2 regions of the Streptomyces sp. NPDC057486 genome follow, and region 1 is predicted to be linked to the other one. Evidence: riboswitches for the same ligand, from Rfam matches in the RefSeq annotation. Region 1 holds a riboswitch; the other holds the start of a gene.
What was found. Region 1 has a riboswitch for cyclic di-AMP ahead of ACFU6I_RS18550 (M23 family metallopeptidase). Riboswitches for the same ligand answer to the same signal wherever they lie in the genome.
Positions count from the first base shown of each region.

Region 2: it holds a riboswitch for cyclic di-AMP, as region 1 does, so the genes downstream of both, ACFU6I_RS31510 (M23 family metallopeptidase) here and ACFU6I_RS18550 (M23 family metallopeptidase) in region 1, are expected to answer to the same signal.

Region 1 is NZ_JBHVEE010000035.1:43,468-51,063, reverse strand. Features, by position in the region: gene ACFU6I_RS18565 (GNAT family N-acetyltransferase) at 1-2,536, opposite strand, end outside; gene ACFU6I_RS18560 (HPr family phosphocarrier protein) at 2,709-2,990, shown strand; gene ACFU6I_RS18555 (GntR family transcriptional regulator) at 3,181-3,900, opposite strand; gene ACFU6I_RS18550 (M23 family metallopeptidase) at 4,115-4,915, opposite strand; cyclic di-AMP (ydaO/yuaA leader) riboswitch at 4,928-5,095, opposite strand; gene ACFU6I_RS18545 (M16 family metallopeptidase) at 5,304-6,686, opposite strand; gene ACFU6I_RS18540 (M16 family metallopeptidase) at 6,713-7,596, opposite strand, start outside.
Region 2 is NZ_JBHVEE010000085.1:18,922-26,517, reverse strand. Features, by position in the region: gene lhgO (L-2-hydroxyglutarate oxidase) at 1-315, shown strand, start outside; gene trmB (tRNA (guanosine(46)-N7)-methyltransferase TrmB) at 308-1,117, shown strand; gene ACFU6I_RS31520 (PrsW family intramembrane metalloprotease) at 1,235-2,767, shown strand; gene ACFU6I_RS31515 (aldo/keto reductase) at 3,195-4,139, opposite strand; gene ACFU6I_RS31510 (M23 family metallopeptidase) at 4,294-5,388, opposite strand; cyclic di-AMP (ydaO/yuaA leader) riboswitch at 5,400-5,552, opposite strand; gene ACFU6I_RS31505 (PP2C family protein-serine/threonine phosphatase) at 5,814-6,968, opposite strand; tRNA gene ACFU6I_RS31500 (tRNA-Met) at 7,198-7,271, opposite strand.

The sequences.
Region 1 (7,596 bases):
GCTGCAGCTCGGCGGGCTTGCCGAGCAGGTCGGTCAGCTCGCCGTAGGCCCGGCGCAGCGCGGTCTCGTTGGCGAGGTCGAGCCGGACGCCACCGAGGTCGGCGCGGTGGCGCAGATGAGGTGCGGTGGTCTTGAGCGCCACCGGATAGCCGAGCCGAGCAGCCGCGGCGACGGCGGCGTCCGGGTCGGGGGCGGGGAGCGTCGGCCGTACGGAGATGCCGTAGCGGCCCAGGAGTTCGCGCGCCTCCTCGTGGCTGAGCTGACGGCCCCGGGGATCGGGGTCGGGCCCGAGGAGTGCGTCGATGCGGTCGGCGGCGCCGGCCTCGTCGATGGTGTCGTCGAGGAACTCGGGCACCTTGCCGGGCACAGCGGCCTGCCGCCGCCACTGCGCATACTTCACCGCCTCGGCGAGGGCACGGACGGCACGCTCGGCGGCGGGGTAGGCGGGGATGCGGCCGCCGGAGGGAGCGGACGGCGTGGGGACACCGGGGCCGGGGGCGTGGGGCTGAGCCGGGGGATTCGGCGGAGCCGAGGTGGCCGGGGTGCCGGTGATGCCCGGCGTGGCCGAAGCGCCTGTGGTGCTCGTGACGCTCGGGGTGCCGTTGCCGTCCGCCGCGGCGGACGCACCCGGGGCAGCCGTCGCGGTCACCCGCGGCACCGCGACCGTGCTGCTGGCGGCCGCGAGCGCCTCCGCCAGGCCGCCGATCTCCACGTGGACCACGGCCACCGGCTTGGCCGGCCCCGTGGCCGCGGCCGTGCGTAGCGCGGTGGCCAGTATCTCGCCGTCCCCCTTTTCCGCCTGGCCGTTCTCCCCGACCCACGGGATCGCCGTCACGATCACCGCGTCGCAGCCCCGGTCGGCGAGTGCCTCCGCCAGCGCATCCCGGAAGTCCTGCGGGGTGGCCGCGGTGGTGAGGTCGCGGGGCGGGCGCGGGCGCAGCCCCTCGGCCAGGCAGGCGTCGTACGTGAGGAGGCCCAGGGACTCGGAGTTGCCGAGGATCGCGACCCGGGGACCCGCCGGGAGCGGCTGGTCGGCGAGGAGCAGACCCGCGTCGACCATCTCCGTCACCGTGTCGACGCGGATCACGCCCGCCTGCCGCATGAGCGCGGAGACCGTCGCGTCCGGGATCCGGCTGATCGGCACCGCGTGACCGGGCGGGGTGCTGCCGCTGTGCCGGGCCCCCTTCACCACGACGACCGGCTTCACCGCTGCGGTGCGCCGCGCGAGTCGGGTGAACTTCCGCGGGTTGCCGATGGATTCGAGGTAGAGCAGGGCGACGTCGGTGTTCGGGTCCTCGTACCAGTACTGAAGGAAGTCGTTGCCCGAGATGTCGGCGCGGTTGCCCGCGGAGATGAACGTCGACAGGCCCGCGCCGCGCCGGTAGAGCCCGGAGAGCAGGGCGATGCCGATCGCGCCCGACTGCGTGAACAGACCGATGCGCCCCGGGGCGGGCGGCTCGGGGGCGAGGGAGGCGTTCAGCCGTACGCCGTCCGCGTTGTTGATGATCCCGAAAGCATTGGGGCCGATGATGCGCATGCCGTACGAGCGGGCCTGGCGGACCAGTTCGCGCTGCCTCTCCCTGCCTTCGGCACCCCATTCGGCATATCCGGCGGAGAGGACGACGAGGCCCTGGACGCCGTGTTCGCCGCAGTCGGCGACGGCCTCCGGGACCCGGTCCGCGGGCACGGCGACGACCGCGAGGTCCACCGGTTCGCCGATCTCGCCGATGGAGCGGTGTGCGGGGACGCCGTCGATCGTTCCCTGATCGGCGTCGAACGAGCTGTTCACGGCGTACGTACGGCCGGTGAAGCCCGCACCGAGGAGGTTGCGCAGAACCGTGCGGCCGACCCCGCCGGGGGTACGGCCGGTGCCGATGACGGCGACGGACCCGGGTGTGATCAGCCGCTGCACCGACCGTGCCTCCGCCCGCTGCTCGCGGGCGCGCTGGACGGCGAGGGACTCGGCGGTCGGTTCGAGGTCGAGGGTGAGATGGACGGCGCCCTCCTCGAAGCTGCGCTGCTGGGTGTACCCGGCGTCGCGGAACACCTTGATCATCTTGTTGTTGGCGGGCAGCACCTCGGCCGCGAAGCGCCGGATGCCGCGCTCCCGCGCCACCGCGGCGATGTGTTCGAGGAGCGCCGATGCCACGCCGCGGCCCTGGTGCGCGTCCTGGACGAGAAAGGCGACCTCGGCCTCGTCGGCGGGGGCGGAGGCCGGCCGGCCGGCCGCGTCGATCCGGTCGTAGCGGACGGTGGCGATGAACTCGCCGCCGACCGTGGCGGCGAGCCCCACCCGGTCGACGTAGTCGTGATGGGTGAAGCGGTGGACGTCCTTGGCGGACAGACGGGGGTAGGGAGCGAAGAACCGGTAGTACTTCGATTCGTCCGAGACCTGCTCGTAGAAGCTGACCAGGCGCTCGGCATCGTCCGTGGTGATGGGCCTGATGCGGGCCGTACCGCCGTCGCGGAGCACCACATCCGCTTCCCAGTGGTCGGGGTACACGTGGTGCGGACTCTGCTCCGGCGTGGGCTGCATGGGCAAAGCCTACGGCGCGGTCAGCGGTCGCGTGGGGCCTGGAGCCGGGGCAGTCTGAGAGCTCCGATCGGCCGTGCGGCACGGGCTGGGGCCGGGTTGCGGGTCGGCGGGAGCACAGCGCACTGCGTGAGAGACTGGTCTAGACAACCATTGATTCGTGAAGGGCAGAACCATGGCTGAGCGCCGCGTCAACGTCGGTTGGGCCGAGGGCCTGCACGCCCGCCCCGCTTCCATCTTCGTCCGTGCCGCCACGGCTTCCGGCATCCCCGTGACGATCGCCAAGTCCGACGGCACCCCGGTGAACGCCGCCTCCATGCTCGCGGTGCTCGGTCTCGGCGCGCACGGCGGCGAGGAGATCGTGCTCGCCTCCGAGGCGGACAACGCGGAAGCCGCGCTCGACCGTCTGGCGAAGCTGGTCACCGAGGGGCTCGAGGAGCTCCCGGAGACCGTCTGATTCCAGGGTTCCGATCAGGGGAAGCCTTTCCGGCCGATTCCTGTCGGTCTATTTCTGTGGCGGAGCCGCGGCACCCCCAACCGGGGCCGCGGCTCCTTCGTTTTCGGATACCGATAATACATTCGGAGCGAATTCGGACAGCCCAAAGAAAGCCCCACCCATTTACTTCTCTTTGTATACGGCGCATGTGTTAATGCCGGCCGCCCGCGGTGTTTACGGCATGTTGCGAAGTCCTCACCCGGCCGCCGGAGCGGAGGGCGCGGGCATCGCGGCCCGGAGCACCGCCCGCGCGGCGCAGCCGGTGCGCGGCGGTGGCCCGCTCGGCGTGCTGGGCGGCCAGCGCCCTGGCCCGTTCCGCGTCCCCGCGCGCCACGGCGTCCACGATGGCTCCGTGCTCCGCCCAGGAATCGGCGGGGCGGGCCGACTGCTCGACCGCGTACATCCAGGCGATCTTGTGCCGTAGCTGGGTGAGCAGCGCGATGAGCCCGGGGCTGCCGGACGCCTGGGCGAGCGTCTCGTGGAACCAGCCGCCCAGCGAGCGCAGATCCTCCCCCTCGCCCCGCCGCACCCTCTCCTGCCCCAGCCTGACCAGACCGCGGAGCACCTTGAGGTGCGCCTCGGTGCGGCGTTGCGCGGCACGGGCCGCGCCCAGCGGCTCCAGCAGCATCCGCACCTCCAGAAGGTCGGCGGCCTCCTGCTCGGTGGGCTCGGCAACGCAGGCACCCGCATGTCGGCGAGTGACCACGAAGCCCTCGGACTCCAGGGTGCGCAGCGCTTCCCGCACCGGGACACGGGAGACCCCGTAACGACGCGCGAGCAGCTCCTCGGTGAGTCTGCTGCCGCGTTCGAAGACACCGGAGACGATGTCGTCACGGATTGCCGTGCATACCGATTGCGCCGGAATGCGCATGTCCGAACCTCCGCCTTAATCCCCGCGAAACGCGGCCGATCGACGCCTGTTCTGTGACTCTATTGCAATGCGACTGAATTTCCGATGCCGGGCCGAAAACCATGAATATCTTTTGGCCCGGGGCCGGTTCCGCGGGGCGCTTCGGCAGGGGCGGACGCGACGAAGGCCCCGGCGGGAAACCGGGGCCTTCGGGGTGTTGCGGAGGGAACGTCGGTCAGACGTTCACGCCATGGGCGCGCAGATACGCCACGGGGTCCATGTCGGAGCCGTACGAAGGCGTGGTGCGGGCCTCGAAGTGGAGGTGCGGTCCGGTGGAGTTGCCGGTCGAGCCGGAGAGTCCGATCTGCTGGCCCGCGCCGACGCTCTGGCCGACGGAGACGCCGATCGAGGAGAGGTGACCGTACTGGGTGTACGTGCCGTCAGTCATCCGCAGCACGATGTTGTTGCCGTAGGCGCCGCCCCAGCCCGCCTCGACGACCGTGCCGGCACCGACGGCGACGACGGAGCTGCCGGAGGCCGCGTGGAAGTCGATGCCCGAGTGCCTGCCGGAAGACCAGAGGGCACCGCTCGACTTGTAGCCGGTGGTGACGTACGAACCGGCGACCGGGAGCTGGAAGGAGCCCAGGCGGGTGCGCTCCGCGGAACGGGCGGCGCGGGCCTTCGCGTCGCGGGCCGCCTTGGCGCGGGCCTCGGCCTCGGCCTTGGCCTTCGCCGCCGCCTCGGCCTTCGCCTTGGCTGCCGCGGCGGCCTTCGCCTTCGCGGCTGCGTCGGCCTGGCGCTTCTGCACGTCGGCCTGGGTGGCCACCTGGTCGGCGAGGGCACCCTCGATGGCGATGATCTGGGTCAGGCCCGTCTCACTGACGTCGGGGGCCTCGGCATCCGTGGCGAGGGCCGGAGAGGCCAGTCCACCGATGACGCCGGTGGTCGCCAGCGTCGCGACTCCGGCGATGCGCGCGCTCCTGCGCTTCAGGCGGCTCGGGGCACGGTGCTTCCCGGTGGGGCGGGTGAACGCCATGAAGTAGCTGGTCCTTTCCTTCCTTCTCGCCTACCGGGTTAGCTGACGGGTTCGGAGCAGGAAGGTCTCCTACGGATCCCCGGCCTCACAGGAGGTCGCGGCATCCGATTCACCCCAGGGACTGCGTGGGTCCCCGGCTCCCCGGGCTCGCGCCTGAAGGGGACTCGGCGATCACTGCCCGGCGCCACGGATGCGGCATACGAGTGGCGGACAGTGGAGCCGACGCTAGGCGGGAGCACTTTCATTCACCAAACGGACAGGGCGTTTTGTAGTGCATCCCACAGGGCAAGCGAGAAGCTTTCATCTCAAATCAGACAAAAGGGGAGACCCTGGCGAGAAGCGACTCACCAGGGTCTCCTCTTGTCCCTCTTTGCGGGACTTTGTCACATCAGCCGGTGACGACCGACACCTCTCCGATGCCCAACGCCCTGACCGGCTCCTCGATCTGTGCGGCGTCGCCGACGAGAATCGTGACCAGCCGGTCCACGGGGAAGGCGTTGACCACGGCCGCGGTCGCCTCGACGGTGCCGGTCTCGGCCAGGCGGGCGTACAACTGTGCCTGGTAGTCGTCCGGGAGGTGCTGCTCGACCTGGTCGGCGAGCGTGCCTGCGACGGAGGCAGCCGTCTCGAACTTCAGCGGGGCGACACCCACGAGGTTCTGCACAGCGGTCTCGCGCTCGGCGTCGGTCAGCCCCTCGGCCGCCAGCGTCCGCAGGACCTTCCACAGGTCGTCGAGCGCCGGTCCGGTGGACTCCGTGTCCACCGAGCCGCTGATCGCCAGCATCGCCGCGCCGGTCGCACCGGAGGCGGAGTCCGGGGCCGTCGAGCGCAGGACCTGCCCGAAGGCCCGGACGCCGTAGGTGTACCCCTTCTCCTCGCGCAGCACCCGGTCCAGCCGGGAGGTGAGCGTGCCGCCCAGGCAGTAGGTGCCGAGTACCTGGGCCGGCCACACACTGTCGTGCCGGTCGGCGCCGATGCGGCCGATCAGCAGCTGTGTCTGCACGGCGCCCGGACGGTCGACGATCACCACGCGGCCGGTGTCGTCGGCGGTGATCGGCGGGACCGGACGGGGCTCCACAGTGTTCCCGGTCCAGTCGCCGATGGTGTCGGCGAGCAGGGCGTCCAGGTCGATACCGGTGAGGTCACCGACGACGACGGCGGTCGCGGTGGACGGCCGGACATGGGCCTCGTAGAAGGCGCGCACGGCCGCGGAGTCGATCCGCTCCACCGTCTCCTCGGTGCCCTGGCGCGGGCGCGACATCCGCGACGTGGCCGGGAAGAGCTCCTTGGAGAGCTGCTTGGCGGCACGCCGGGCCGGGTTGGCCTGCTCGTGCGGAATCTCGTCGAGCCGGTTGTTCACCAGTCGCTCGACCTCGCTGTCGGCGAACGCGGGCGCCCGCAGCGCCTCGGCGATCAGCCCGAGCGCCTTGGCCAGCCGAGAAGCCGGGACCTCCAGGGAGACCCGCATGCCGGGATGGTCGGCATGCGCGTCGAGGGTGGCGCCGCAACGCTCCAGCTCGGCGGCGAACTCCTCGGCGGAGTGCTTGTCCGTGCCCTCGGAAAGGGCCCGCGCCATGATCGTGGCCACGCCGTCGAGGCCCTCGGGCTCGGCGTCCAGCGGGGCGTCGAGGAAGATCTCGACCGCGACGACCTGCTGGCCGGGACGGTGACAGCGCAGCACCGTCAGGCCGTTGGGCAGGGCGCCGCGCTCGGGGGCGGGGAAGGCCCAGGGCCTGGCCGTGCCGGGGGCCGGCTGCGGGTGGTACTCCATCGAAACTCCAGTCGCGGCAGCGTCGGTCACTTGTCCGCCCCTTCGTGCGCGTCGGTGTCGGTGTCCGTCTCGTCGGCTTCCGCGTCGGCGGATTCGGCCGGCTCGACCGGCTCGTAGACGAGCACCGCCCGGTTGTCGGGACGCAGCTGGGCCCTGGCCGCCGCCTGGACCTCCTCCGCGGTGACGTCGAGGACCCGCCGGACGGCGGTCAGGGCGAGCTGCGGGTCGCCGAACAGCACGGCGAACCGGCAGAGTTCATCGGCGCGGCCCGCGACCGTACCGAGCCGGTCCAGCCACTCGCGCTCCAACTGTGCCTGAGCACGCTCCATTTCCTCGGGCGTGGGGCCCTCGGCGGCGAACCGGGCCAGCTCCTCGTCGACCGCGGCCTCGATCTGCGCCACCTCGACACCGCCGGACGCCTTCACGTCCAGCCAGCCGAGCGAGGGCGCGCCGGCCAGCCGCAGCAGCCCGAAACCTGCCGCAACGGCCGTGCGGTCGCGGCGGACCAGGCGGTTGTGCAGCCGGGAGGACTCGCCGCCGCCGAGCACGGTCAGCGCGAGATCCGCGGCGTCGCACTCCCTGGTGCCGTCGTGCGGCAGCCGGTAGGCGGCCATCAGGGCCCGGGCCGGGACCTCCTCGTGGACCTCTTCGCGCAACTGCTCGCCGATGATCTCGGGGAGCGTGCCGTCGCGCGGCGGCTGCTTGCCGTCGTGGGACGGGATGGAGCCGAAGTACTTCTCGATCCAGGCGAGCGTCTGCTCGGGGTCGATGTCGCCGACGACCGACAGCACCGCGTTGTTGGGTGCGTAGTACGTACGGAAGAAGGTCCGCGCGTCGTCGAGCGTCGCCGCGTCCAGGTCGGCCATCGAGCCGATCGGGGTGTGGTGGTACGGGTGGCCCTCGGGATAGG
Region 2 (7,596 bases), on a different contig from region 1:
GCGGGCGAGGTGCACCGTTCGCTGTCGAGGAGCGCATTCACCGCGGCCGTCCGGCGGCTGCTGCCCGAGGTCACGGAGGACGACCTGCGCCCCGCCCCGTCCGGTGTCAGGGCCCAGGCGGTGCTGCGCGACGGCACGCTGGTGGACGACTTCCTCATCCGCGAGGCCCCGCACACCGTGCACGTGCTGAACGCCCCGTCGCCCGCCGCGACGGCCTCTCTGCCCATCGGGCGGGAGGTGGCACGCAGGGCGCTGCTCCGGGCACAGGGAACGGGATGGAAGCCGCCCGCCGTAGAATCGGGGCATTGTGTCTGAGTCCTTGAACCCCGCCCCCGAGACCGACGAGGCCCACGATCTGCGTGCCGCCGCCTTCGAGCGGCAGCGCAGGCTGCGCCAGGAGCCGCGCTTCCCCGGCGGGCCCGCCGCCGATCCGGCCGGTTCGCACCACGAGCGCCGGATCCGCAGCTTCCAGCCGCGCCGCAGCCGTGTCACACCCGGCCAGGAGGACGCGCTGCAGCGGCTCTGGCCGAAGTGGGGCCTGGACATCGACGGGCAGTCGGTCCTCGACCTGCCCGAGCTGTTCGGCGGGCTCCCGATCGTGCTGGAGATCGGCTTCGGGATGGGTGAGGCGACCGCGCAGATGGCGGCCGACGACCCGGGCACCGGCATACTCGCCGTCGACGTGCACACCCCGGGCCAGGGCAATCTGCTCGGGCTCGCGGACCGGAACGGACTGTCCAACATCCGGGTGGCCAACGGTGACGCGATCATCCTGCTGCGCGAGATGCTGCCGCCGGACTCGCTCGACGGGCTCCGGGTGTACTTCCCCGACCCGTGGCCCAAGAAGCGCCACCACAAGCGGCGCCTGATCCAGCCGGAGTTCCTCGATCTGGTGGCGCAGCGGCTGAAGCCGGGAGCCGTGCTGCACTGTGCGACCGACTGGGAGCCGTACGCCGAGCAGATGCTCGAGGTGCTGACCGCGCACCCCCTGTTCGAGAACACGGTGGCGGACGGCGGCTACGCACCGCGGCCCGCGTTCCGTCCGCTGACCCGGTTCGAGGGGCAGGGCCTGGACAAGGGCCACGTCGTGCACGACCTGCTCTTCGCCCGTAGCTGACCTTTCCGGCGCGGCCGGGTCCTCACCCGTGGCTGAGCTGCGGATTTCCTGACGGGGCGGCACGCGCACCTCGTCGCCCCATGGTCAGCTGTCAGTCCCCCTCGTTAGGGTCATGGGGTGTCCGACGGCTCTGTCCAGCAGCAACAGTCGCAGCCGGCCGTCCCGCTCCTCGAGGAGCAGCGGGTCGGCGAGATCCTGGCGGCCGTGCCGGAGCGGGGTCAGTGGCGCTACCGCCCACGCCGCGTCGGCATGGTCTGGCGGAGCAAGACGTTCCGTATCGCTGCGGTCTTCACGGTGCTCGCGCTGTGCGGGCTGGTGATCCTGGCCCTGGTCCGCGCCCAGACCGGCACCGAAGGATTCCTGGTCGGGCTCGGTCTGGCCGTGCTGCCCGTCCCGCTCCTGATGACGGCGTTCCGCTGGCTGGACCGGGTCGAACCCGAACCCTGGCGGAATCTGCTGTTCGCCTTCGCCTGGGGTGCGTGCGCCGCCGCCCTGGTCGCGATCATCGCCAATTCCTTCGCGACCCGCTGGATCGCGACGGCCACCGCGGACCCGGCGAACGCGGACACCCTCGGGGCCACGGTCATAGCGCCGGTCGTCGAGGAGAGCGCGAAGGCGGCGGCCGTCCTGCTGATCTTCCTGTTCCGGCGAAGGGACTTCGGCGGTGTCGTCGCCGGGGTCGTCATCGCCGGCTTCACGGCGACGGGCTTCGCCTTCACCGAGAACATCCTCTATCTGGGCAACGCGTTCGGCGAGGACCAGCAGATCGGCAACTCGGGCCTGGCGTCGGTGACGGCCGCGACCTTCTTCGTACGAGGGGTGATGACGCCGTTCGCACATCCGCTCTTCACCGTGCTGACCGGCCTGGGCTTCGGCTTCGCGGCGCTCAGCGCACGCCGCCACCGCATCCGCCGCATCGCGCTGCCGCTGCTCGGACTGGTCCTCGCCATGGGCATGCACGCCCTGTGGAACGGCTCGGGGACGTTCGGCCCGTACGGCTTCTATGTCGTGTACGGGGTGTTCATGGTCCCGGTCTTCGGACTGGTCACCTGGCTGGCGATCTGGTCGCGCCAGCGGGAGCTGCGCACCCTGGCGACCGAGCTGCCCGCGTACGCGGCCGCCGGCTGGCTGACCCCGGCCGAGCCGCTCGCGCTCTCCTCGATGCGGGCCCGCGGCCTGGCCCGGGACCTGGCGCGCCGGCAGCACGCGCAAGCGGGGTACGGAGCCCCGGGGTATGGGTACGCCGCCGCCTACGGCCCCGCCCACGGCGCTCACAGCCGGATCGCGGCGCAGGTACGCAGTCACGCCAAGGCGCAGGCCGCGGCGCGCGGCAAGGCGGCGGCGCGGACGGTCGCCGAGTACGAGTCGTTCGCCACGTCCCTGGCGTTCCTGCGCCGCCGGGCAGGCCGCGGGGCGGCGGAACCGGACTTCAGCGCACGTGAACTGGAACTGCTGCACCATCTCTGGCAGCGCCGGGAGGTGGCCGCCCCCGCCCTGGCGTACGCGGCACAGGCGACGGGCCGCCTGCGCCCGCGGTACGTGGCCCCGGCGCCGGTTCCGCAGCAGTACCAGCCGTACGGCGGCCACAACCCGTACCTGTCACCCCCTGGGCAGCCGTATCACCGGCCGCCCCACGGACGGCACCGCTAGTGCCTTGACCGGCAATGTTTGCCCCATGAGGAGCGCCGTCCGGTGCGTGTGATCGCAAGGCGGCCGGAAGTCCTTGGATGGGGTCTCCCCTGCTCGAACGGAGTTGAGAGCTTGGGGAAGGAGCTACCAGGGCTTTTGGCCAACGCGGAAGGGGGTCCCCCCTGGCCCTTGAGGCCTTGGGGGAGCGCGTGCCGGGCGGTGCGACGGGGCAAAGCTTGCCGGGAGGGGCACTAGTGCTGCGACCGGAAAGGTCTGCCGGGAAGCCCGCGGCGTCCGGTGCGGTGCATCGCAAGGCGGAGGATCGCCCTCGTACCGGACGTACTCGGGTGATGCGACAACGCAGCGAGGTTCCGGGCGTCGCGAGCCGGTGAACCTTTCCGGTCGCAGCACCGGGGGAGCCGGCCGCCCCGGCATCCCCGGTGACGGGTCAGGCGGACGCTTCGGTGAGTTCCGCCAGCTCCTGCTCGGTCAGCCGCAGGTCGGCGACGGCCACCAGTGCCGGCAGCTGATCGACCGTGCGGGCCGAGGCGATCGGGGCGGCTACGGTCGGACGGGCGGCGAGCCAGGCCAGGGCGACGGTCGCGATCTCGGCGCCGCGCTCCTGGGCCACCCTGTCGAGTGCGGCCAGGACCTTCCGGCCCCGCTCCGACTCCAGGTGCCGGCCGGCATTCTCGGCCCGGGCGCTCTCCACCGACGTGCCCGGACGGTACTTGCCGGTGAGGAAACCGGAGGCCAGGGCGAAGTACGGGACGGCGGCGAGCCCGGCGCGGGCGGCGGTGTCCTGGAGCTCGCCCTCGTAGGTGTCACGGGAGACGAGGTTGTAGTGCGGCTGCAGGGCGACGTAACGGGCCAGCCCCTCGCGCTCGGAGAAGTCCAGGGACGCCTGGAGCCGCTCCGGGCTGATGTTGGAGGCGGCGATGGCGCGCACCTTGCCGTCCTTCACCAACTGGTCGAAAGCGGTGATGATCTCCTCGACCGGGACGGTCTCGTCGTCGAAGTGCGTGTAGTAGAGATCGATGTGGTCGGTGCCGAGACGGCGCAGCGACTGCTCGGCCGCGGCCTTGATGGTGGTCGCGGAGAGGCCCTTGTACTCGGGATGGGCGCCGACCTTCGTCGCGACGACGATGTCGGAGCGGTCGGAGCGTGCGGCGAGCCATTTGCCGATGACGATCTCCGACTCGCCGCCCTCGTTGCCGGGGACCCAGGCGGAGTACGAGTCGGCGGTGTCGATGAAATTGCCGCCCGCCGCGGCATACGCGTCGAGGACGGCGAACGACTGCGCCTCGTCGGCGGTCCAGCCGAAGACGTTGCCGCCGAGGGCGAGCGGGAAGACCTGAAGGTCGGAAGAGCCGAGCCTGCGGAGAGAAGTCATAAGTGGATCAACAAAATCCACCGGTGCCGCTATTCCATGCATGATGCACGGGAAAGCCGTGGAGAAACGGACCGGCAGCCCTGACGTCGGGGGGTGAGCGTCAGGGCTGCCGGGGATCGATGGCGGGCCGGTGGGACGGCTCGCGTTCCTCGGGTCAGGGCGTGAGGCCCTTGTCGCGCAGCCAGGTCATCGGGTCGATGCCCGTGCCGCTCGAGGTGTGGACCTCCAGGTGGAGGTGAGGGCCCGTCACATTTCCGGTGGCACCGACGCGGCCGATGGTCTCACCGGTGGTGACCTTCTGGCCGACGCTGACGTTGATCGACGACTGGTGACAGAACCACAGCTCCGTACCGTCCTCGAGCTCCAGGACCGTGCGGTAGCCGTAGGAGCCGGACCAACCGGCCGACTTGATGGTGCCGGTGTGGATGGCCTTGATCGGGGTGCCGGTCGGAGCCGCGAAGTCGAGACCGGTGTGGTAGCCGGAGGACCACATCGAACCGGCCTGGCCGAAGGTCGAGGTGATCGTGTACGAGGAGGTGGGGATGGCGTAGCTGGCGGCCAGTTTGGCGAGCCGCTCGGCCTCGGCCTTCGCCTTCGCCTCCGCCTCCGCCTTCTTCTTCGCGGCCTCGGCCTTGGCCGCCGCGACGTCCTGCTTCTGCTTCGCCTCGGCTGCCGCCTTCTCCGCGGCGGCCTTCTCCTCGGCCGCCCTGGCCTCCTCGTCGGCGGCGTTCTGCTGCTGCTCGGCCTGCTGGAGGATGCGGGCGCGGAGCGCCTCGCCGGCGTCGGTGGCGCCCTGCTCGGCCTCGGCGGTGGTGATGCCCGCGCTGGTCAGCGGTGCGGCGGCGGTCTCGGCCTGGGCCTGGTCGATGGCGGACCCGTCGGAGAACAGCGCGCCCACCCCGGGGAGGGAGCCGGCGTCGGGGAGATTGTCCGCGATGGAATCGGGAAGGGAGATGGAGACCGGCGGCTTGCTCTGCGCGGTGGCCATGCCGCCCGCGCCGACGGCCGCGATGACACCGACACCGAGAACCGTGGAGCTACGGGCGAGCCCGTTGCGCTGCTTGGCGACGCGGTGCCTGCCACGTACGGGGCGGACGGACTCCTCGGTGGGGTTCCATTCCTCCCAGGCCCGGTCGGTCTCTCCGAAGCCTTCGGTGCCGAACTCGGTGTCCGTCCCGGATCCGTACTCGGTGGTGAAGTCGGGGCCGAACCGGGAAGGGGCTTCGGGGGCAGGCTTGTTGGACGCCACGGGGGCGCACTCCTTTCCTTCCTTCTCGCCTACCGGGTTAGCTGACGGGTTCGGAGCAGGAAGGTCTCCTACGGATTCCTCTGCCTCTCACGAGACACAGGTGTCCGATTCACCCCATGTAGGTGGTTCCCCGGTTCCCTTGCGGAATTCGGCGCTCGCGCACGGGTGCCGCCACTGACGACGGCTGGGACGACCGCGCTGCGTTATCGAACGTTAATAGACACACGGGTCCGATTCCAAGCCGTTCCCACTGATCGTTGACGACCTTGGCCTGGACTTTACGGGACACAACCGGGTGGAATCGGACGAGTTGACCCCGACTCAGCCGCTACCGTCTTTCTGACGTTGCGTCAAACGTTATGCGGAGCGGAACTCTTCGATTACGCACGGTGGCATCGTCCTCGTGTGCTCACCGCAGTCGCGACTCATTCCTGACCGCGCCCCACGATCTTCACCTTCGTGCGCCGTTCCAGCTGCCCCTCCGCGGGCCGCGCGACCGCCACCAGTGCCAGGTCGTCGGTGGACTTGCCACCCGTGTGCACCCGTACGTCATCGGTCAGTGCGGACAGCAGTTCCTCGGGCCCGGGGAAGAGCCGTCCGCGCAGTCGGGCCGCCGGATCGTAGAAGATCCCCTGTTTGTCCCGAGCCTCGGAGAGGCCGTCGGTGTAGACGAGCAGCGTCGTCCCGGCGGCCAGACCCCAGACGTCGGCCAGGTCCGGCCACACCCCCAGCCCCATACCGAGCGGCAGCGCGGGCACGCTCGGCACCAGCACCTCCACCTCGCCGTCGGCATGGAGCAGCAGCGGCTCGGGATGGCCGCGGTTGACGATCCGTACCTCGGCACCGCCATGCGGGATCTCGGCGAGTGCGGCGGTGACGAACCCCTCGACCGGATCGATCCCGCCGCGCCGCTCCCCCTCCCGCGCCAGCGCCCGCTCCAGCCGCTGCGCCACGTCCTCCAGCGAAGCCTCCTGCTCGGCGGCCTCCCGGAACGCGCCGATGATCACCGCCACCGCCTCGACCGCGTCGAGCCCCTTGCCCCGCACGTCCCCGACCACCAGCCGCACGCCGTGCGGGCTGTCCACCACGGCGAACAGGTCGCCGCCGACGAACTCGTCCGCCTGCGCCGCCTCGTACCGCGCGGCGACCTGCAGCCCGCCGATCCAGTCGTTCGGCTTCGGCAGCACGGCCCGCATGGCGGTCTCCGCGATGACCCGCGCCGAAGCCAGCTGCTGAGTGCTTCGCCGTACGACTCCGTTGATGAAGAGGGCGAGGAGCGAGACGGTGAGCACGGTGAGGATCTCGAGGGACGGCACGACCTGCAGCACCGTGCCGCTCTCACTCCGCAGGACGAGGATCGAGAGCAGCGAGGCGGCGCCGATACGGACGGTGCCCGCCCGGGTGAAGAACGGCGCGGCGACCAGCGGGGCAGCCACGAAGAGCGGCACGGCGGTGAACGGCGGCGGGGTGAGGATGTCGAACACGAGCCCGACGATGATCATCAGTGCAGGCAGCACGCCGACGAACCGCCGGGAACGGCTGCCGCCCCCGGCCCGCACCCCCCGCAGCTTCTCCGCCATCCCCACCAGTGGTCTCCTGCCCGGTACGCGCAGCGGCTCCTGTGGTCTCCTGCCCGATGCGCCCCCGCGGCCTCCTGCCCGGTACGCGCCTGACTGCGGACGGTGCCGCACCCCACTCCCCCAGGCTGGCCGGAGCGGCGTCGCGCGGCGACTCCGCGTCGGCCGAAGGGGGGACGGAAACGCGAATCAGGCCCGGCATGCTTCATGCATGCCGGGCCTGATTCTTCAGTAGCGGGGACAGGATTTGAACCTGCGACCTCTGGGTTATGAGCCCAGCGAGCTACCGAGCTGCTCCACCCCGCGTCGGTGAACACAACTCTACGCCATCCGGGACGGACGGTTGACCATTTACTGGTCCGCCTGCGCCCATCCATGCCCACCGCTGCACCAAGGTGCCGGATTCGAGAAGCAGTTGCCGGCTCGCAGCCTGCCCGGATGGCCTCCGACGACCGCACCGCTCACCCCTGCCCGTACCGACCACACCCCGCAGTCGCCCGTGCACGGCGCGCTCATCGGCGGCCTCGGGTTCATCGCGGGGTTCATGGGGCTTCTGCTGTATCAGCGAAAGGTTTCCGCAGCCGCGCGGACGGCGACGGACGAGGGTGCCGCGCCCCCCACAGCGGAAGCC